Regions from separate parts of the Paenibacillus sp. FSL W7-1088 genome, predicted to be linked through region 1. Evidence: riboswitches for the same ligand, from Rfam matches in the RefSeq annotation. Region 1 holds a riboswitch; each other region holds the start of a gene.

Region 1 (5,569 bases):
TACCCGCTTGTGAAAGAGAGTTTTCCAGCTCCAAGCTTTCGATCTTGGCCGAAACGAGTTTCGATAGCAATTTCAACAGCCTCTCCGTAAAAATAGGCGTTCGTCTGGAAGCGAGAACGACGCGATAGAATTTGGAATGGTCAGCAAAGTGTTCAAGCAATTTCACTAGCACTGGCCAACCATCGTCTTTGGCAGCATCCTCAAATTGAGGAGCATGTTCGTCCACAATGCGTTCAATGTTCTCAATCATCTCATCCGCCATTTTCTCCATCATGTCTGTGATATCCCGATAATGCAGATAAAAGGTCACCCGATTGATCGTCGCTCGTTCTGCAATTCGATTGACGGACAATTTCTCGATGTCCATTTCCTGCAACAGATCTACAAAAGCATCACGAATCAACTGTCTTGTACGAAGTATACGAGGATCTGTAGCAGACTTCTTATCGTTTTTCATGCAAAATCACTCCTCAAATTTTGAAAATTACAATTTTAAATGATCAGTCGTTTATTTCCGAATTAGACGACATATTTTATTATTTCGTAAAATAAGCAACGAAAATACCCAAAATCGTAAATTGTAATCTGCGGGAATATGTATATAATTCAATAGATACAATGTAAACTATACAACACGTTGTAAATTTAGTCACGTGTGGATTGAAAGGATGGAATGGATTGAGTCAGGCTAGATTAAAAGAAAGAGATGACGTAAAAAAGGGCCCCATACTGTTTGTTATGATTTTGGGTGCATTTCTTGCCACATTGAACCAAACCGTTATGAGTGTGGCAACGCCGGAGCTGATGGGTGATTTTAATATCTCAGCAGCAACAGCCCAATGGTTTACGACAGGCTATATGCTGGTGAATGGAGTCCTCATTCCCATCACAGCCTATTTCATGCAACGCTTTTCGACACGGCAATTATTTCAAGCTTCGATGTTTATTTTCCTCATCGGTACGATTATATCTGCCCTTGCGAGTAATTTCGGTACATTGTTAACAGGACGTATGGTGCAAGCAGCCGGTGCTGGTATTATCATGCCATTGTTGATGCATGTCATTCTTACCTTGTTCTCTCCTGAGAAAAGGGGCGCCGCGATGGGTATGGTCGGTTTTGCCATCATTTTCGCTCCGGCCATTGGGCCAACCCTTGCTGGTTATATTCTTGAGCACTACACATGGCAAACGATGTTTTACGGGATGATTCCACTAACCGTTATTGTTATTGGTTTTGCGTTTGTATATCTCAAAAATGTATCTGAACGGGTCAAACTCAAATTCGATACGCTCAGCGTACTGCTGTCCACGATTGGATTCGGCGCATTGCTGTATGGCTTCAGCCGGGCGGGAAGTCTGGGATGGTCAAGTGCAGAAGTCATCATATGCCTTGCAGCAGGAGTTGTTGCTCTTGGACTGTTCACATGGAGACAGCTCGCGTCAGCAAATCCCCTGCTCGATCTGCGGGCTTTCAAGTATAATATGTTCTCTCTGACCACGATCATTAATATCGCGATCACAATGATCATGTATGCCGATATGATGTTGCTTCCTTTGTACCTCCAAAATGCACGGGGTTACACGGCATTGGAGTCCGGATTATTATTGCTTCCAGGAGCGCTTGTCATGGGCTTCCTGATGCCAATAACCGGTAGATTGTTTGACCGGTTTGGTGCAAAATGGCTGGCGATTATCGGGATGGTTATCACGATCGTAACCACTATTGGTTTCATTGATCTAACCGATTCTACCAGCTATACCTACCTTGTATTAATGTCAACAGGTCGTCGAATTGGTATGGCCTTGCTCATGATGCCGATCCAAACTGCAGGTTTGAATCAACTGCCTCCAAGACTTGGGCCACACGGTACAGCAATATCCAACACCGTCAGACAGGTAGCCGGCGCTGTGGGTACTTCATTGCTTGTAAGTGTAATGACCAGTCGCACAACGGCACATGTACAGGATATGGTGGCCACGGGAGCAGCCAAAGGCTTAACCCAGCAGCAGTTGGGAATGGAATCCATGATCCAGGGAATTAATGATGCTTATGTTGTCATTATCGGCATTGCCGTTGTGGGATTGCTACTTTCCTTCTTCATCAAACGTACCAAACAAGCAACGGAGGAAGACTCCAAACAGCCTGTAAGACAAAAAGTCTCGATGAATACAAATTAAGAACAGTATCAACATGAATTACATCATGTAGAGCCTATAGTCTCGCATACCAAAAGCGGCAGATCAGGACCCTAAGCTTTACGTCCAATCTGCCGCTTTTTTGTGTATGAAATAATAAAATAAACCGTAGCCTCTCCACTGGAGAGAGATCTTCCGCGCTAACGTAGAATAACTCCACAACCGCTTTGTTTCTGGCAACATCATCGGGAACATAATCTGATCCACCAGCAGATCAAAATCGGAAGCATAGCTTTGGCTCACCAAAGCTCTGGCGAATCATCATGTCTTCCTGCACACGCTGCTCCAGAATGGCAAGAATACAAATCTTTTGAACCAAAGAATTTTGTAAAATATTCCTTTGGACACACCTGACTCGTCTAGTATCATCTGTATGGAAGTGTTGGTCACTCCATGTCTCTCAAAGAGCACAAGTGCTGAGTCCCAATAACATTTGTTTCCGTTTATTCATAAGTTCCCCCTGATGATATAGGTGGTTCACGTTGCGCTATTCAACCATCTACTGCAAATCCACTGCAAACATCACATGTTCCTTCCAAATCCCCTTGATTTTAATATTCTGACGGTCGGTTTCCTGGAACCCCGCCTTGCGCAACACTCGAATTGATCCGGCATTGTCGGGCAGTGCACCTGCCTCCACTCGTTTTATTCCAGCGTCATTCACGGCAAAATTAAGTACTAGCCGCAGAGCTTCACTCATGTATCCCTTGCCATTCCGGGCCTGGTCGAGCACATAACCAACAATCCATTTGCTGATGGAATCCAGTTCAAGTTCGAACAGAGAGATCTCCCCAATAAGCTCATGCGCATGCTTCAGGAAGATCCCGAAAGAGTAACGTTTCCCTTCTTCCCTCGCCTTGTTCCAGCCTTCAAGAAGGGCGACCTGACCCTCCAGTGTATAGAATGTCTCTGATCGTTCACTTGCCGATATCTCTTCGAAAACAGCCCGGTTACGGAGCTGCAAATCCAGCAGTGCTGGCGCGTCCTCCACGTTCAAAAATCGTAAATAGATGCGTTCCCCATGATTGTTCATCTGTATGTTCATCCTTGTCTCTGGTTGTAATAGAGTTGAGATTTCATTCATCAGAAGTACGAAAGTTGCCGTTTATAAGCCATATCCCAGAACAGATATTCAAATTCAACACTTCTTCTGAATATGTCTTCAATGGCCTCCAGTTCCTGCTCGGTTTTATGTTCACATAATGCATCCAATGTATCATAGAACCATTCGAATGAATCGCGGAATTCATCACTTGCATAATTTTCGATCCACGTCTGATAGAAATTGCCCTCTAATGAATCTCGATATTGTTCTTTTAATCTTGTGGCATAGTCGTAATACGTCCACGCACAAGGGAAAATGACGGCGATGATTTCGGCAACACCACCTGTTTGTGCAACACTCATCATATTCGACGTATACGCCTTGTTGTACAGAGACGGTTTGATCGTATGATTTTCATCCAGCGTAATCCCAAATCCCTTCATATAATTTCGATGCAAATCCATTTCTTCGTACAGAATAGCGTGTTGAATCACCGTAAAATTCGTCATCAGTTTTTCATCTGTCGCCTTCACTGCACCCATGGCAAAAATCTTCGCATATTCAATCAGATATGTATAGTCCTGAAGAAGATAAAACTTAAACGCTTCCTGATCCAGTGTGCCTTTCCCCATTTCGTGTAAAAAAGGATGATTGTATCCATCTTCCCATACGGTTCTGGACTTATCTTTTAACGTTCTCGAAAATGACATGATCATTGCTCCTTTTATTCAAATCATGATGCCCCCGCTTCACAGTCAGCTATCGCGTTCTGTCCCCCAAAATGCAGACCAAAAAGCCCTTGACCTATTTTCGGCAAGGGCAAAATAACATGAGTACATGTCATTTGCTCCCTACGTCAGTATTAACTAACAGGTTCAAAGGGTCAGGTTTTAACCTTCTCAACTGCGAACAGTCCCCCTGCAAATAGCTCAGGCTTATTACAACATGTGTTTTTCCAAATGTCAATCCATTCCTATTAATCTTCAAGTTCCCCTAAATCTTCTTGCAGGTTCTTAAGTCGGGTCCGGATGGTCTTAATCATACTTTGTACCTTGTTTAACTCATCCACCCATTGTTGCTCATTAGAGACGTTCGTCGTTGAAGTTAAATGATACGCCGGAGACGTCCTTAACTTGTTTAAATCCGATTCGTATGCCCGCCGCTCTTCCTCGGCCTTTGCCAATTCCTCCTCGGCGATGGCAATCTGATGCTCCAGATAGATGATATCTGAAGAGTAGCCGTGAGATAAGCGCTGTGAATACGTCATAGTTCACCTCATTTCTGATTCATCATTTCTGATCAACCATAGCTTTTCCAAGGTCATATGGCTGAATATCGATATCTAACTCCATACCAAGAGCCAACTTGGCCAGTTGACTTCCAATAAAAGGCCCCATCGTTAAACCGGAAGCTCCAAGCCCGTTGGCTGTAATCAAGCCATTCCAACCTGGGACAGCACCCATTACCGGAAGAAAACCTGGTGTAAATGGACGAAATCCTACTCTTACTTCCTGAAACGTGCTATCAGCTAAACCGGGAGCCAGTTCCAATCCTTTATTCAAAATTTCCTGCATTCCGCCTGCGGTTACTCTTGTATCGTATCCTTCAATATCATTTTCGTGAGTCGCTCCGATCACAATCTTCTGTTGATCAAAGGCTAACAAATATTGATCCGAAGGAGGCATGACTACAGGCCAGTTCCCAGTGTCCTTTCGATCGTGAACCTGCAAGTGCATAATTTGTGCCTTCTGATAATGAACCTTAAAATCAATGCCCAAGGGCTTCAACAGTTCATTAGCCCAAGCGCCAGCACACACAATAACCTCGTCAGCCGATATGACTTTACCGTCCACAACCACTCCAGTTACTCGGTCCGATTCATATTGAAGTGTCGCGTCACCATTAATCAGGACCGCTCCATTTCGTTGAGCCGATCGGATTAACGCATCACGCAGCGCACGCCCGTCAATACGCGCGGCTCCGCTGATGTAGACTGAATGAAAGCTCTCCTCCAGAAGAGGAAAACGCTCATGAGTTTCTTTTGCATCTAGACAGGTAATATCGGCAATCTCCGGTGCATCTTCTTTACGAAGGTGTGCCCTCTCCTGCATCTTGTTAATTTTGTCCACATCCGTATGAATACTAAGAGCACCCACTTGAGCGTAACCTGTTTCCGTTTCCCCTTCACTCTTGAGTTCTTCAATCAACCCGGGATAAAAACGTGCCCCCGCCTTGGCAAGCTGATACCAATCCTGATTACGGCGCTGAGATAACCAGGGACAGATGATCCCGGCAGCAGCATCCGTAGCCTGCCCTCGATCTTTCCGG
Region 2 (5,569 bases), 2.2 Mb from region 1:
GGGCTATCTGGGTAATGTGTTGTCTTTTGTCCGGGAAGCAGTGAAGCATAATGTCATTATTTCATTCCGACTCTGGAATCTGACACAGGATAACTTCACGAATGCGCAGATGAACCGAAACCGGGAGACGCTGGAGGTTCTTGAACGGGAGTTCAATCTGGATTTCCGTATTGAGGAGAAAGTTGTGCCGGGGAGCGGTGTCAAAATTGCCCCGAATGTATATCTGAATCAGGATCATGAATTCCAGTGGCCGAGTCTGGATGCACCCGAAGATGATGGTAAAGGCTTCTGTCATGCGCTTCGCAGTCAGGCAGCCGTGCTTGTCGATGGAACTGTGGTTCCATGCTGTCTAGATGGTGAAGGTGTAATTAACTTGGGCAACGTTCACGAAAAATCGTTCTCGGAGATTGTGGATGGTGAACGAGCCAATAATCTGTTCTATGGTTTCTCCAAACGGGAAGCCGTGGAGGAATTATGTCGGAAGTGCGGATATCGTCAGCGGTTCGGAGCCTAAAGCGTAATTTAATAAATAAAATGAGATTCAAAATAATAGAGATCACGTTGTCTGAAAACAGATGAAGTGGTCTTTCGTTTTTTTTTTAGAACGATAAAGGAGCATATAGTCATAGATTATAAGTTGTAAAAGAAGCATACCCGAAGTTGAGATCGGCACATTACACAATGGAGTACGATGCAAAAAATGCCGAGAACACAGGTATAATGCTGTCGTTTCTATATCTAAGCTAATGATTATTATCGTAACATTCCTTTTTTGGTAGGATCAGGGTAGGTTCCAAGCCAGAGGTGCACCTCTGATCGGTTCCTTGAGGACAAGCTTATGCTTGTACGCCAATTCATCAGAATAAGGGAGGATTTAAGTGATGAAAAAAATGTTGACGTTGTTACTGTCCGCGGGTTTGGTCGCTTCATTATTCAGTGCAATTCCAGCTTTTGCCGCACCTACTGTGGTAAACTCAACGATTATTGTACCCAAGGGTGAAACGTTTGACGGCAAAGGCCAAACCTATGTAGCTAACCCCTCCACACTGGGAGATGGATCTCAAGCGGAAAATCAGAAGCCGGTATTTCGACTGGAGGCAGGCGCCACGCTCAAAAATGTAAATATCGGTTCACCCGCAGCTGACGGTGTTCATTGTTACGGTAACTGTACAATTTCAAATGTGGTGTGGGAGGATGTAGGCGAGGACGCTCTGACTCTGAAATCAGCCGGAACAGTCAACATTACTGGCGGGGCAGCTTACAAAGCCTACGATAAAGTATTTCAAATTAATGCAGCCGGAACGATTAACATTAAAAATTTCCGTGCAGACGATATTGGCAAGCTGGTGCGTCAAAATGGTGGAACCACCTTCACGGTGAACATGACGCTGGACAACTCAAATATTTCCAACGTCAAAGATTCGATCATGCGTACGGACAGCAGTACATCGCAAGGGAAAATTACAAATACCCGTTATTCTAAAGTCCCGACCTTATTTAAGGGATTTGCTTCGGGAAAAACCAGTCAGTCCGGAAATACGCAATATTAAGACAATGATATCCGTGAGCGAATAAATAAAGAATAATGCTAAAAAGGGATGTCCCCCGTTATGTTTATTCATCACGTAGGGGACATCCCTTTTGGTGTTGCATTCAGAAGAAGCATCATTTGCCCACCTGCGCCGATACAAAGGTCTCTAAAGCCTGGGCGGGCATTCCAATTTACTTTTCTTCCGGAACTTCAACGATCACTTTACCTTTCTCAGGGGCAATGGAGCCCGCATGGATGGAGCCGGACTTGTTCATGATCTCGTAGGAAGTCTCTTCAAGCATACGAGAATACTTAAATGATACGAGGGTTTGACCCTTGACGGAAGGGCGAGTCCCTGCTTCAGCAACGGGTTTGGTTTTGATAAAAAACAGGTCACCGATAGTTCCGGCATCTTTACCGATATTGGCCTGCCATTTCAGCAGGGCGTTTTCATTTTTAATCGTGTAATAGCTGATCAGATCGTTATCTTCAACAATGAAGAAACTTTCCTTTTTGCCTTGTTCAAAAATGTATTGAATGGATGAATCCACTGGACCCAGAGGGTTGCGAATCTCCAGGCGTGCTTGTCCCAGTTCAGAGAAGTGTGGCAAATGCAGCGCAGCTTCACGCGCCACAGTCAGATCAGCACTGCTGTAGTCTTTGACCACCGCAGCATCCGTGGTGTAGATGTAGGCCTCCTTGGCCGTCTGGTTCCAGCGAACCTGTGCGCCAAAGGCTTCGCCAATGGCACGGAGCGGAAGCATGGCTTTGCCATTCACCAGAATGGGAGCGGACGACAACGTCGCATTCTGACCGTTTTTCTTCATTGTTTTGCTGTTGGGTATAAGAACATATTTGTCGCTGTCTGTGCTGATGCTAATCTGTTTTGTTTTGTTATTGTAGCCAAACGTATAGTCCCCGAGGAATTGAAGTTCAGTCAATGCTACGTACGTTATACCCTGCTTTATAACCACATCATATTGAGCTTGTACATTGTTAATATACGCTGTCGGTTTGTGTGTTGTTGCTGCTTCCGCGACAGTGGATGACAGCAGTGCGGGTGCCGTACCCGCGGTGAGAATCGAAGCGGCAAGGATCATTTTCCACTTTTTTTGCTGCCAGGCAGTATTGGTTTGTTTCATCATTATCAATCTCCCTTCTTGTATACCAAACGGACTACTTGATCCAAATGTTGCATAGTATTGTAAAGTACACCACAGAATGTCTTCTCTGATTTACCCAAAATACAGCGTAATGATTTTTCCGGGATTGTCACAAATACCCATGTGTTGTACAGTAGAAGCAATGAAATAAGTGAACCGGGAGCTCAATGAAGTTGGGCTGAGAGAGCGGCCTTGTGCCGCTGACCGTAAATCTGATCTGGGTAATGCCAGCGTAGAGAACATGAATTTGCGATGTGCAATGGTAAGCGATAGGGATAGAACATAAATGTCAGCGTTTCTTGGGTGCAGCAGGATTTTTCTGATGTGACGGGAATGGTGTCGTTTGTTTTCTTCTTTCTCTATATCTGCCTAATGCGCAGCATCGTGAGATTGTAAACTGTGCGTATGGCCTGCCTGGAAACCGGGGAGGCTTTTTTGTTTGTTTTATTGTTTATTTTATAAATCCAGGGAAACAGAGGAAGGAAGTAGAGAACATGTCAACAGCAGTAGGCAGCAACAGATTGAAGTTAACCGATATTTTGGTAACGATTGTGATTGCGGTGGTCTTCGGGGTGATCTACAAAATATGGGGACCTACATATGATCTGATGAAGCCATTCGGCGTTCATGCGGAGCAGATGATTTATGGCATGTGGTTTATGGCGGGAACCTTTGCCTTTGTAATCATTCGTAAGCCGGGTGTAGCCATTCTGGCTGAAGTAGCGGCATCCACGGTGAGTGCTTTTCTCGGAAGTGAGTGGGGCATGTCGACACTGGTGTATGGACTGTTGCAAGGGCTGGGTGCAGAGATCTTCTTCGCCGCATTTCTGTATCGGAAAAGCAATCTGTTCGTCACCTGCCTTGCGGCTATTGGTGCAGCGGCAGCTTCACTTGTACTGGATTATCAGTACGGGTACATTGATTCCCTCTCGGCTTGGAACTATACACTGTTTATCGGGTTCCGCTTCATTGGCAGTATTCTGATTGCAGGTGTATTCGCCTATTACCTTGCCAAAGCGCTGGAGCTTACAGGTGTAACACGATCCCTTAGACCGGTGTCGAAGCAGGATTACGAGGCGCTGGACTAGATGAATGAAGTGGAGAATGTGCAAGCGGTAGGTGTTACGAATCTAAGATGCAAGTTCCCGGGAGAGAAGGCCTTGGTGTTTCAAGGCTTGTCTCTCTCTGTGCGTCAAGGGGAGAAAGTATTGTTGCTTGGTCCAAGCGGATCTGGCAAATCAACCTTGCTGCAAATTCTGAGCGGTCTGATTCCGCGATCTGTGGAGATTCCGATGAAATGTGATGACATTCGGGTGCCTGAGCAGCCCGGCATTGTTTTTCAAGATCCGGATACCCAGTTCTGTATGTCATATACGGATGAAGAGATTGCTTTTGTATTGGAGAACCGGAATATTCCACGCGAGCAGATGCCTACCCTTATCCATCAATACCTGGAACAGGTTGGGTTATGCTTTGAACATAATCGAACACTCATTCAATCGATGTCTCAGGGTATGAAGCAGCGTCTTGCGATGGCTTCGATTCTGGCCATGGAGCCAGACGTACTCTTTTTGGATGAACCAACGGCACTGCTGGATGATGAAGGAACCTCTCAGGTGTGGGAAACGGTGAAACAGATTGCACAGGACAAAACACTCATTATCGTAGAACATAAAATTAATGAAATCGTCGAGTGGGTAGACCGAATCATCGTATTGTCGCCTGAAGGAAAGATTGTGGCAGATGGCCCGGCGAATCAGGTGTTTACAGATGAGCGGAATATGCTCAGGGAATACGGGATCTGGTATCCAGGGGTCTGGGAAGAACGAGGCCAATCGAAGGCACAGGCATGGGTCTCAGGAGAGGATAGTCGTTACGGTGCAACAGAAACTGAAAGTATAGATTATAAGGAGGGGGAAACCTCTGCACTGATCCAACCAGCCCTGGAAATGCAGCAATTCACCGGATGGCGCGGAAAAACGCCATTCATTCAGGTGGAGCAGGCCAAGGTATGGAACGGAGATTGGGTGGGGATTGTCGGGGCTAACGGGGCAGGTAAAAGTTCATTATTGCTGTCCATGATGAATATTCTAAAAACGACAGGTCAATATGTTGTGGAAGGACAATCGGCTGGAAAAACCGAGCAGCTTGCAGATCGCATTGCCTTTGTATTCCAGAATCCTGAATTTCAATTCGTGACAAATTCAGTCCGTGATGAAGTGGGATTTTCCTTGCTGAGCGGAAAGCTAACTGCCGAAGAAAGAGGTATCCGAACCGATCATATGTTGGAGCAATTCGGACTGAATGAGCTGTCCGGTAGGCACCCATATCAATTGTCGATGGGACAGAAACGACGGCTGAGTGTAGCATCAGCTCTGGTACGGGAACAGCGTATTTTGTTATTGGATGAACCTACCTTTGGACAGGATGCGCGGAATACCTTTTCCATGTTATCCCAGCTGGAGCGGTTGCGGCGTGAAGGGACAGCCATCGTGATGGTTACGCATGATCATGAAATCGTGAAACGTTATTGCAACAGGATCTGGACGGTGGATGAGGGGAGGTTAACGGATGCAGCTCTCGTTTCCTCATCGTGAGACCTGGCTTCACGCGGTGAATCCGGGGTTGAAAATGATTTTCCTGACACTGCTGTTTGTCTTCGTCATCCTTGTTCACAACCTGAATGTAATGGCGAATGTGGCAGTTGTCATGCTTTTACTGCTTGGTTGGACGGGTCACCCATGGCCCAGATTATTGCTGTATGCGTCTCCGTTCATTCTGGTATTTATATCAACTTCCACAGGGATGATCATGTTTGGTAAAGGCGAGACCACCTGGTTTCAGTGGGGATTGATTCATATTACCGAAGAGAGCT
Region 3 (5,569 bases), 2.2 Mb from region 1:
CTTTTGTTGTACCACTACTCATTCTGGCTCTGTGGCAATGGCTGACTGCATCCGGAGTTGTTGCAGCCAATATTTTGCCCCGTCCCGCTCAGGTACTGGAGGCCTTCATTCGTCTGCTTCGTAACGGTGAACTACTGAACAATATCAGTATCAACGCCAAGCGAGCTTTGGGAGGATTCCTCATTGGTGGGGGTCTCGGTTTCCTTCTGGGTGTGCTGAACGGCATCTCCTCCCTTGCGGAAAAGATCGCTGACTCCTCGGTGCAGATGATCCGCAACATTCCGCATCTGTCCTTGATCCCCCTCGTTATTGTGTGGTTCGGGATCGGTGAAGAAGCCAAATTATTTCTCGTTTCCCTGGGTGTATTCTTTCCGGTATATCTGAATACGTTCCACGGTATTCGATCGGTTGATCCCGGTCTGATTGAAATGGGCAAAGTATATGGACTCAGCCGCTGGTCCCTTTATAAGGACATTATCCTGCCTGGTGCACTGCCTTCCATTCTGGTGGGCATTCGATATGCACTTGGCATTATGTGGCTGACCCTCATCGTAGCCGAGACGGTTGCGGCGGATGCGGGGATTGGATACATGGCAATGAACGCGCGGGAATTCATGCAGATGGACGTCATCGTCTTAAGCATTCTGCTATATGCTCTACTGGGCAAGTTGTCCGATACCATCGCCAAATGGCTGGAACGGCGCTGGCTGCGCTGGAACCCGGCCCTATCCCGCAAGTAAAGCCAAAGGAGCGTGATTCATCTATGAGCACAAGTCAGATCAGTCCTTTTCTTCAAGTAGATGGGGTTCAGAAATCGTATGATCAGCGGACGATTCTGTCCGACATCAACGTCAATGTAAGACAAGGGGAATTTGTAGCCATCGTTGGACGAAGCGGCTGTGGCAAAAGTACGTTGCTGCGTCTGATCGCCGGGCTGGAGGCCCCCTCTTCCGGGAGCGTTACGCTGGGCAACAGAAAGCTTGGCAGTACGGCACCCGAGACACGGTTTCTGTTTCAGGAAGCCCGGCTGCTGCCTTGGAAATCCGTGCTCGACAATGTACGGCTGGGCATCCCCGACAAGAACAAGGAAGATGCACGACAGTCGCTTCGCAATGTGGGACTCGGAGAGCGTGAAGGTGACTGGCCGGGGGTATTATCTGGCGGACAAAAACAACGTGTCGCCTTGGCACGGGCACTCGCTAGTCATCCGCGCCTACTGCTGCTGGATGAACCGCTGGGTGCATTGGATGCATTAACCCGAATTGAGATGCAGCAATTAATCGAACGCTTGTGGGTAGAAGAAGATCTGACCGTCATTCTGGTCACGCATGATGTCAGCGAGGCGGTTGCGCTGGCAGACAGGGTGCTGCTAATCGAAGATGGTCATATAACGATGGATACCCGTATTACGCTGGAGCGGCCACGCGTTCGGGACAGCGGGTTTGCTCATTTTGAAAACCTGATTCTGAATCGCTTGTTGACTCCTCCACAAGAGACACCACAGCAGATTGCCCAGAAACAGATATCATTCTCGATCTAATTCCACTGGAAAGAAGGCATGATTATGCAATCCCTTTCACCCGTTCCCTCTCCTCCTGTTAAAGACCTGTTAAATCAAATTCCGGCTTATACGCCTGCTAAATCCATGGAACAGATCCGGCGGGAGTTGGGACTGGAAAGTGTGGATCGACTCGCAGCAAACGAGAATCCGTTTGGTTCCTCTCCGCTGGCAGCAGAAGCGGTCAGATCGCTGAGTTCCGATCTTTTGGCTCAATACCCCGACGGTTCCAGCCAACTGCTGCGTGACAAACTTGCGGAACGTCTGGGGGTTCGTACTTCCCAACTGGTATTTGGAAGTGGATCTTTCGAGCTCCTCACCCTTACCGCCCAAGCTTATCTTAATCCCGGGGAGGAATCACTCATTCCGGTGCCCTCCTTTAACTGGTATAAGGGCGCTACGCTGCTGGCAGGCGGGGTCATTCATGAAGTGCCTTTGGTCAACCATTCACTGGATCTGGAGCAATTCCGGCAGCGGATTAATACTTCTACCCGAATCATCTGGCTGTGCAATCCGAATAATCCGACCGGAACCATTTTCACGGCAAATGCCCTGCTTGATTTACTCGAACATGTTCCCTCCCATGTCGTGGTTGTCCTGGATGAAGCGTATTATGAATTCGCGGAAAGTGAAGATTACCCTGATACGGTTAAGCTGCTGGAGCAGTATAATAATCTGATTATTTTGCGGACCTTCTCCAAAATATATGGACTGGCCGGACTGCGTATTGGATATGGCATCGCGAATGAAAGCATCATTGAAGGCATTAACCGGGTCAAGCTGCCCATCAGTCTGACAGCCACATCCCAAGCCGCTGCTTCGGCCAGCCTGGATGATCATGAATTTGTTTCTCATTGTCTGCAATACAATCGTCAGGGACGGGAAACGTTAATGCAATCCTTTGATCAGTGGAAATTACCCTACATCCCTTCCGAAACCAATTTCATCATGGTGGATCTGTTGCAGGATAGCGGCCCGATTACCAAAGAATTGTTGAACAGAGGTATCTCTGTCCGCGGCGGTGCCGAATTCGGTATGCCTACCTGGCTTCGGATTACGATTGGCACACCTGAGCAGATTGTCCGGCTGATCAGTGAGCTTGATTCACTGTTACATTCAAACGATTAGAATAGGTTACTTTCCTAACTCTCATTACGCACACTTCTTTTAAGCCGCCCTCTTTACATTCTGCTTGCATGTGATATATGCTGAACACACAACTGCATATCTTAATCATTGCACTAGGGGAGCCTTGCGGCTGAGACGAATCGAACGATTCGGACCCTTTGAACCTGATCTGGATCATACCAGCGGAGGGAAGTGGAGCGCCTCTCAGTAAGCGGATTTTTTCATGTTGATGATGAAATTTAATGTGAATTGAACTTACAGACCCACTCATTTCTCCGGAAATGGGTGGGTCTTTTTCGCATTCTTCGGGCAGATCAGAAGGTGTAATTAAAGATCACGCAGTTTGAAGTTTGAATAATAAAGGGGAACGGATCGAGATGGATAACGACATAACCATTCATAACATGAGCTACGCCTTCCCGGGAAAAAGGGATTCCCCCGTGCTCTCCAATGTGTCGATGCGTGTAGCCAAAGGCGAATTCGTCTCGCTCATCGGTTCCAGCGGCTCCGGTAAAAGCACCCTCTTCAAGCTGCTGGCAGGCCTGCTTGAGCCAACCCACGGAACCATTAATATTCCTTGGGTTCAGGAAGGAAAGCGACTGGGGCAGGTGGCCTACATGCCGCAAAAGGACCTCCTGTTACCCTGGCGAACCGTCATGGAGAATTGCATGCTCCCCGCTGAACTTGCTCCAGGTCGGCAGGATAAGGTACGAATTCGAGCGGACATTCTGGCCGGTCTCGACCGATTTGGCTTATCTGGCCACGCGCATGCTTACCCGGACGAGCTGTCAGGTGGCATGCGCCAGCGTGTCGCGCTGCTTCGTACGTTGCTGACAGGTGGCCAGCTCATGCTGCTGGATGAACCATTCGGCGCACTCGATGCCCTGACCAAACGTGAGATGCATCGCTGGCTGCTGGAGCTCTGGGAAGGCTTGGGCAAAACCGTGTTGTTCATCACGCATGACATTGAAGAAGCCCTGCTGCTCAGTGATCGGATTATCCTGTTAACTCCGGTGGGCCATAGCCAACAGCTGCTGGATCTGACGGTACCTTTGCCGCGTCCAAGACATTCGGACATGATCTACGAACCCGCTCTCGTTCAGATGAGACGACGACTGGAGGAACAATTGCATGCGAGACGGTAACTTGAGAGATAGCACGAAGTATAGCGTGAGAGGTTGGCTTGCCCGTTATGGTCTATTTCTTTTGCTCATGATCCTGCTGCTTGCTCTCTGGGAGTGGATTGTGCGTATGGGATGGGTGCCTTCCTTCATCATTCCAGCCCCGACGGCGATTGTCCGTTCCCTGTATGAGCATCGCCACCTTCTGCTGGGTACACATCTGCCCGCTACCTTGATGGAGGTTGTCGTTGGTTTTGGCTTGTCCATTGGTGCCGGAATTGCACTTGCAACGGGAATGCATATGAATCAGTCGATTGAAAAAGCGTTATATCCCTTCATCGTGATCAGTCAGACGATCCCGCTGATTGCCTTGTCCCCCGTCTTCATCCTGTGGTTTGGCTACACGCTGTGGAGTAAAGTCGCGGTGGTATTCCTGATCGCATTTTTCCCAATTGTGGTGAGCACCTACGATGGCCTGCGCCAGGGTGATCCGGAGCAGCGTGAACTGCTACTGACGATGGGGGCCAGCAAGTGGGATATTTTCCGCAAACTCCAGATTCCACTTGCCCTTCCCTCCTTCTTTTCGGGAATGAAAATGTCTGTGGTTTATTGTGTGGTCGGTGCAACGATCGGGGAATGGCTCGGTGGAAGCAAGGGCCTTGGTTACTTCAGCCGCAGAATGTCGAGCAATATGAACACGGACGCCATGTTCGCCGCCATTGTGCTGTTATCCCTGCTCGGTATCGCCCTGTTTGTACTCCTTGCATGGATGGAGAGAAGATTCGGTACACCACGTCATGCAGGTAGAAGAAAAGCTGGATCATTTCCGGAGGCAGACCTGCCAAAACAGACGTAGTGTGCTTTGCCCAATCCCCTGCTATCGACTAAAAATTACAGCGCAGCGTTATCCCATCTCAGGAATGTAAAACTTATGAATGATAAACAGATAAAAGGAAATGAGGAATTTGAAGCTATGAAGAAAAAACATATCTACTCCCTGCTCCCCACTCTGCTCATGACCCTGTTGCTTACCATCAGCGGATGCGGAAATACGGGTATCAACACACCTGCCACAGATTCAACTTCCAATGCAAAAGATACAGAATCATCTGCGGCCGAGAGGTCATCGGCATCCAATGACAAGCTGTCCATCATGCTCGATTGGTATCCGAATGCAGTGCATTCCTTCATCTATGCTGCACAGGAAAAAGGTTACTTCGCGGATCAAGGTCTGGATGTTGATATTCAGATGCCTGCCGATACCAATGACTCACTCAAGCTTGTTGCTGCCGGGAAAATCGATCTGGCGCTGAGCTATCAGCCGCAAATCTTGCTCGCGCGTGGGGAAAACATTCCTGTACGTTCGATTGCAGCCGTCGTTCGGCATCCGCTCGTGCATCTGTTAACCGAAGCCAACGGTAAAGTGAAATCGCCAAAAGATCTTGAAGGGCTGACGGTCGGCTATTCCTCAATCCCCCTGTATGAAGCAATGGTGCGTACCATGATCAGCCAGGATGGCGGTAATCCCGACAAGATGAATCTGGTCGATGTAGGATTTGACCTGATCCCTTCCCTGGCTTCCGGGCAGGCAGATGCCATTATGGGTGGTTTTATTAACCATGAACAATTGATTCTGGAAAAGGAAGGTCATGCCATGAAATCGATCAATCCCGTCGATTACGGTGTACCTGATTATTATGAACTGGTCCTCACTGCAAGTGATGCGGGCATTGAAGCGAAAAAGGATCAGCTTACCCGCTTC
Region 4 (5,569 bases), 1.1 Mb from region 1:
ATTGTCAGTAGAGAACGTGAGTCATAATTTTGGAGACCGCACGTTATTTAAAAATGTATCTTTTCGTTTACTTGCCGGAGAGCGTGTAGGCCTTGTTGGTGCTAATGGTGTGGGAAAGTCCACACTGATGAACATCCTTACCGGGAAATTGTTAAAGGACGAAGGGAAGGTCGAATGGACCCCCAAAGTTCGTTATGGATATCTGGATCAGCATACCAAGCTCACACCTGGAAAAACGATTCGTGATGTGCTTAAGGATGCGTTTCAGCCCTTGCTTGAGTTGGAAAAAGAAATGATGTCCATTACCGATCAGATGGCAGACGCCGATCCGGACAAACTCGAATTGTTGCTGGAAGAAATGGGTGACATTCAGGAGCAATTGGAGCAAGGTGACTTTTATCTGATTGATGTGAAAGTGGAAGAGATGGCAAATGGACTGGGCTTGTCCGCCATCGGTCTGGATCGTGACGTTGCCGCGCTTAGTGGTGGTCAACGTACGAAGGTATTGCTTGCCAAGCTTTTACTGGAAAAACCAACTGCTCTTTTGCTGGATGAGCCAACGAACTATCTTGATGTGGAACACATTGAATGGCTGACGCGTTACCTGAAGGATTACCCGTATGCGTTTATTCTGATTTCGCATGATACGGAGTTTATGAATGAGGTCGTTAACGTTATTTATCATCTGGAATTTGCCAAGTTGACGCGTTATGCAGCGAACTATAACAAATTCCTTGAAATGGCCGACATGAATAAGGCGCAGCATATTGATGCTTATGAGAAACAGCAGGAGTATATCAAGAAGCAGGAAGATTTCATCCAGCGGAACAAAGCCCGTGCTTCTACTTCCGGTCGTGCCAAGAGCCGTGAGAAGCAGCTCGGCAAGATCGAACGGATCGATCGTCCAGACGAAGCGGCCAAACCCACATTTAAATTCAAGGATGCCCGGGCGAGTAGTAAAATCGTCTTTGAGGGCATTGATTTTGAAATTGGATATTCGTATGCATTATTGCCCAAAATGACGATGACGATTGAGCGTGGCGAGAAAATTGCCATTGTTGGCTGTAACGGTGTAGGTAAATCCACACTGCTCAAGACCATCTTGGGAAAAATCCCACCAATCAGCGGTAAGACTTTCTTGGGTGACTATTTGGAGACAGCCTATTTCGAACAGGAAGTACGTGCAGGAAACATTACCCCGATTGAAGATGTGTGGAATGAATTTTCTCATCTGACACAGAATGAAGTCCGGGGGCATCTCGCACGTTGTGGATTGAAAAATGAGCATATCACCCGTCCGCTTAACGCGCTTAGTGGTGGTGAACAAGCCAAAGTTCGTTTGTGTAAACTTCTGATGCGTGAAAGTAACTGGATTTTGTTCGATGAGCCTACAAACCATTTGGATGTAACGGCCAAAGCAGAGCTGAAACGTGCCTTGCAAGAATTCAAGGGTACCGTGCTGCTCGTATCCCATGAACCTGATTTTTATGAAGATTGGGTTACCAAAACGTGGGATGTTGAAGCTTGGTCCGAGAAACAATAACGTAATAATTGGAAATGTACGGTGACAAAAAAAGGTGTCTATGGTAACATAGGCTACAGCTTCATATGAACACTAGGGGGGCCGCACGATGCGGCTGAGATGGAAGAATGCGATTCCGGACCCTTTGTACCTGATCTGGATCATACCAGCGTAGGGAAGTGGCGCGTTTCAGCTAATGACAAAGGGCGTTATCGATAACTTTGCGATATGGCCTGCAAGATGATTCATGCGGTTTCTAAGTATACAGCGTTGCGACTATGTTGGTTTCTGTAGTTGTTATGCATTATGTATATATAGAGTAATCCCATGCGACAGTCATTCAGTTGATCCATGAATTCTAAATTCGTGGCCACTCCCCTACGGGAGTGGCTTTTTTGTTGTTTTATATCCGCTTAAATCATACAAGAGGAGGGTGAACAGGACGGAAATCTTCCACGAACAGTTAACAACACGATTATTCGAACTGCATGTGGTTTCACCAGGTACAGGAGACTTGGACTCTTTTCTGAATATTGCTAAGGATATATGGCGGTGGGTCGATTATATCCACATACGGGAAAAAAAGCTGCCCCTTGAGCAACAGATGTATTGGGCGCAAAGTCTCAGAACACGAGGTGTCCCATTTAACCGAATCATTCTGAATGGCTCCACTCAGCTTGATCATCATGCGTTGCTTGGTGGTGTGCATTGGGGTCAAGCAGTTATTCGGAAATACGATAAGGATGTGTTGAGGAGAAACAATCGGCTTCGCGTAGGAGTATCGGTTCATTCTCTGGAAGAAGCAAAAGTTGCAGAAGAACGTGGAGCGGATTATCTCTTTTACGGGCATGTATATGCCTCACCCAGTAAACCAAATTTCGAGCCCAGGGGACTTGCTTCGTTAGCAGAGGTATGCGCTAAAGTTTCAATTCCGGTCATCGCGATTGGTGGGATTGCAACGGAGAATATTGCTGCCATTCGAACTGCTGGTGCCCGTGGAGCCGCTGTGATTTCGTCGATTTGGACGAATGATCAGCCGGAACTGGCTGCCGCTGCATTGCGACTGGCGATTACGGATTCAGAGAAATACGCCGAACCAAGGAGATGATGCCATGAGAAAGGAAGCAAGAAGCCGAAGCGGGAATCGTTCAGGGTATCATCCAGGCACAGTATCGAGGAGTAAAGTTGGAGCAGAATTTCGAGGCAAGCTTCATGCAGAAACCATTATTGTAGGCGGAGGCGTTATCGGTTGTGCTATCGCATGTGAACTCGCTACCCGAGGTTATGACGTTCTTCTGGTTGAGCGTGCTCGGATCGCTGGTGGAACTTCCTGTGCAGCCGCAGGCATGCTTGCCGCTGACAGTGAGGAATTTACTCATGCTGTGATGGCAAAGCTTGCCCGGCAGAGCAGAGCTTTGCTTCATGAGCAGAAGGAACGAATCAGTGCGCTTAGCGGCGTTGAAATGGGGCTGCAACAGCAAGGTTTTATTACTCCTTTTCGCTCATACAGTGAGGTCAGCAGTTACAAGAATAATCGATGGTCTACCTTATCTACAGAACATATTTGGTGGGATCGTGTCGCTGTCCAACAGGAAGCTTCATGGTTAAACAGGGATACGTATGGAGCATTTTACAGACCTTCCGAGAGCGAGGTTCTTCCTGTCAACTTAACGCAGGCTTATGTCAGATCTGCTCAAGCCATGGGTGCAAGGGTGATGGAAGGTGTACAGGATGTCCGTTTGCATACGGATGTGAATGGAGTGCAAGGGATCGAGACTTCAATAGGAACGATGACATCGAGAAATGTCATTATTGCTACAGGGTTACATGGTGAAGAATTGATGAGACATGTGGGTCTGAAATCGCCTGTTTTACCAGTAAAGGGAGAGATTGCAGCCGTGCAGTTTTCACCTCACCATGCCGGGTACAGGCCAGACAAAACGGTGTATGCAGAGGATATATATATTGTTCCCAAAGCTAATGGAGAAGTATGGATCGGTGCAACAAGCCTTCCTGGAAGAACAGATATGAACGTTTCGGTGCAAGGCATTCAGAAGCTGCTTGCAGCTGCAACAAACTGGATACCTGGCATAAAGGAAGCCCATTTTATCCGAGCGTGGGCGGGTGTCCGTCCTTCGACTCCGGATGGATTGCCTTATGTGGGGGCTTGCGAAAGTGTTCCCGGTTTATTCGCTGCTTTTGGACACTATCGTAACGGCATATTGCTTAGTGCGATTACAGCGAGCCTCATGGCTGACTTGATTTGTGGCAAAACCTCGGAAGAGCTGGGGATTCAGGACCTTAGTCCAGAACGTTTGAACACAAAGGAGATGTTGCAGTGAATATCATTGTCAACGGACAAACCATGCAAATTGAAGATAGCTTAAATCGTGTGGACAAATTGCTCCATTCATTTAATTTGCAAGTAAAAACCGTCGTGGTTGAGTTGAATCGTCAAATTTTAACGCGGGAATATCATGAAACGACCACTTTAAGAGACGGAGACCGAATTGAAATTGTACATTTTGTGGGAGGCGGTTGAATCATGTTGAGGATTGGGAGTTATACGTTTGAGTCAAGATTGCTTATGGGTACAGGCAAATTTTCGGACTTGGAAGTGCAGAGCCAGGCGGTTGAAGCCTCAGGTACGGAAGTATTAACGTTCGCCGTTCGGCGTTTGAATCTGGAAGAGCGCAACAAACAGCACTTTCTGGACACCCTGGACTTGAAAAGGTATACCCTTCTACCTAATACAGCGGGTGCTTCAACAGCAGAGGAAGCTGTGCGAATCGCTGAACTTGCTCGAGCGTCAGGGCTTTGTGATATGATAAAAGTAGAAGTTATCGGCGATGGAATCACTTTGCTTCCTGACCCAATTGAAACCTATAAAGCTTGCGAAATTTTGCTTGAAAAAGGCTTTACGGTACTGCCTTATATCTCGGACGATGTTATGCTGGCCAAACGATTGCAACTACTCGGCGTACATGCTGTTATGCCTGGGGCTTCACCGATAGGGGCGGGAAGAGGCATTATTAATCCCTATAACCTGGAGATTATTATTGAACAAGCCGTCGTTCCTGTTATTGTGGATGCAGGACTTCGAGCACCTAAAGATGCTGCTTATGCGATGGAGCTGGGAGCTGACGGTGTTTTGTTGAATACGGCTGTGTCCGGATCCGGAGATCCGGTGAAGATGGCGAAGGCAATGCGATTGGGGGTTGAAGCAGGTAGACTGGCTTATGAGGCAGGCATGATTCCCGTTAAGCGCTATGCAGCAGCGAGCAGTCCCGCGGAAGGAATGGTTCACACATGACTAATCAGACACGATCTTCTGAACAGGGAGACCGCTATTCCAGACAGGAACGGTATGCACCTATCGGTAAAGAAGGTCAACATCGATTGAATAACAGCAGAGTATTAATTGTTGGAGCGGGCGCGCTTGGTACGGGCATTGCTGAAACGCTGGTACGTTCAGGAATTGGCCATATCACCATTGCAGATCGTGACTATGTGGAGTGGAGCAACCTGCAGAGACAGCAATTATATATCGAGCAAGACGCCATTCAGCGAATGCCCAAAGCGATGGCAGCAAAGAAGCGCCTATCTGACATTAATTCTACTGTTGAGGTTGTAGCCAAAGTGATGGACGTCAGAGTAGACGAACTGGAGGAACTGGTTCAGAATGCAGACTTGATCATGGATGCCACAGATAATTTTGATACCCGGCTATTAATAAATGATATGTCTCAAAAGTATCGTATTCCCTGGATTTACGGCGGATGTGTGGGCAGTTATGGAATTACCTACACATTTCTACCTGGCGAAACACCTTGTTTGAACTGCTTATTAGGTGAGGTTCCGTTAGGTGGGGACACCTGTGATACGTCAGGCATTATTCCTCAGGCGGTGCAGATGGTTACAGCTAATCAGACTGCGGAAGCGATGAAGTTTCTCAGTGGTAATTCAGGTGCGCTGAGACGCAAATTGTTATCATTCGATGTGTGGAGAAATGAATACATATCCATTAACGTCGATGGTGCCCGGAAA

Evidence for each region. Region 1 has a riboswitch for thiamine pyrophosphate ahead of tenA (thiaminase II). Riboswitches for the same ligand answer to the same signal wherever they lie in the genome.
Region 2: linked by a shared signal. The riboswitch ahead of MKY42_RS04745 (ECF transporter S component) and the one ahead of tenA (thiaminase II) in region 1 are both predicted to bind thiamine pyrophosphate.
Region 3: linked by a shared signal. The riboswitch ahead of MKY42_RS04695 (ABC transporter ATP-binding protein) and the one ahead of tenA (thiaminase II) in region 1 are both predicted to bind thiamine pyrophosphate.
Region 4: linked by a shared signal. The riboswitch ahead of MKY42_RS19515 (thiamine phosphate synthase) and the one ahead of tenA (thiaminase II) in region 1 are both predicted to bind thiamine pyrophosphate.

Annotation. Positions count from the first base shown of each region.
Region 1 is NZ_CP150216.1:3,251,207-3,256,775, reverse strand. Features, by position in the region: gene MKY42_RS14870 (TetR/AcrR family transcriptional regulator C-terminal domain-containing protein) at 1-457, opposite strand, end outside; gene MKY42_RS14865 (DHA2 family efflux MFS transporter permease subunit) at 739-2,178, shown strand; gene MKY42_RS14860 (hypothetical protein) at 2,257-2,439, opposite strand; gene MKY42_RS14855 (TetR/AcrR family transcriptional regulator) at 2,458-2,607, opposite strand; gene MKY42_RS14850 (GNAT family N-acetyltransferase) at 2,696-3,229, opposite strand; gene tenA (thiaminase II) at 3,280-3,951, opposite strand; TPP riboswitch at 4,073-4,171, opposite strand; gene MKY42_RS14840 (hypothetical protein) at 4,218-4,508, opposite strand; gene MKY42_RS14835 (FAD-binding oxidoreductase) at 4,531-5,569, opposite strand, start outside.
Region 2 is NZ_CP150216.1:1,034,405-1,039,973, forward strand. Features, by position in the region: gene MKY42_RS04730 (radical SAM/SPASM domain-containing protein) at 1-514, shown strand, start outside; gene MKY42_RS04735 (pectate lyase) at 882-1,550, shown strand; gene MKY42_RS04740 (copper amine oxidase N-terminal domain-containing protein) at 1,723-2,676, opposite strand; TPP riboswitch at 2,840-2,950, shown strand; gene MKY42_RS04745 (ECF transporter S component) at 3,189-3,782, shown strand; gene MKY42_RS04750 (ABC transporter ATP-binding protein) at 3,783-5,291, shown strand; gene MKY42_RS04755 (energy-coupling factor transporter transmembrane component T) at 5,266-5,569, shown strand, end outside.
Region 3 is NZ_CP150216.1:1,025,051-1,030,619, reverse strand. Features, by position in the region: gene MKY42_RS04710 (ABC transporter permease subunit) at 1-740, shown strand, start outside; gene MKY42_RS04705 (ATP-binding cassette domain-containing protein) at 764-1,540, shown strand; gene hisC (histidinol-phosphate transaminase) at 1,565-2,686, shown strand; TPP riboswitch at 2,792-2,894, shown strand; gene MKY42_RS04695 (ABC transporter ATP-binding protein) at 3,064-3,831, shown strand; gene MKY42_RS04690 (ABC transporter permease) at 3,818-4,663, shown strand; gene MKY42_RS04685 (ABC transporter substrate-binding protein) at 4,781-5,569, shown strand, end outside.
Region 4 is NZ_CP150216.1:4,363,418-4,368,986, reverse strand. Features, by position in the region: gene MKY42_RS19520 (ABC-F family ATP-binding cassette domain-containing protein) at 1-1,543, shown strand, start outside; TPP riboswitch at 1,608-1,717, shown strand; gene MKY42_RS19515 (thiamine phosphate synthase) at 1,956-2,630, shown strand; gene thiO (glycine oxidase ThiO) at 2,635-3,864, shown strand; gene thiS (sulfur carrier protein ThiS) at 3,861-4,064, shown strand; gene MKY42_RS19500 (thiazole synthase) at 4,068-4,835, shown strand; gene MKY42_RS19495 (MoeB/ThiF family adenylyltransferase) at 4,832-5,569, shown strand, end outside.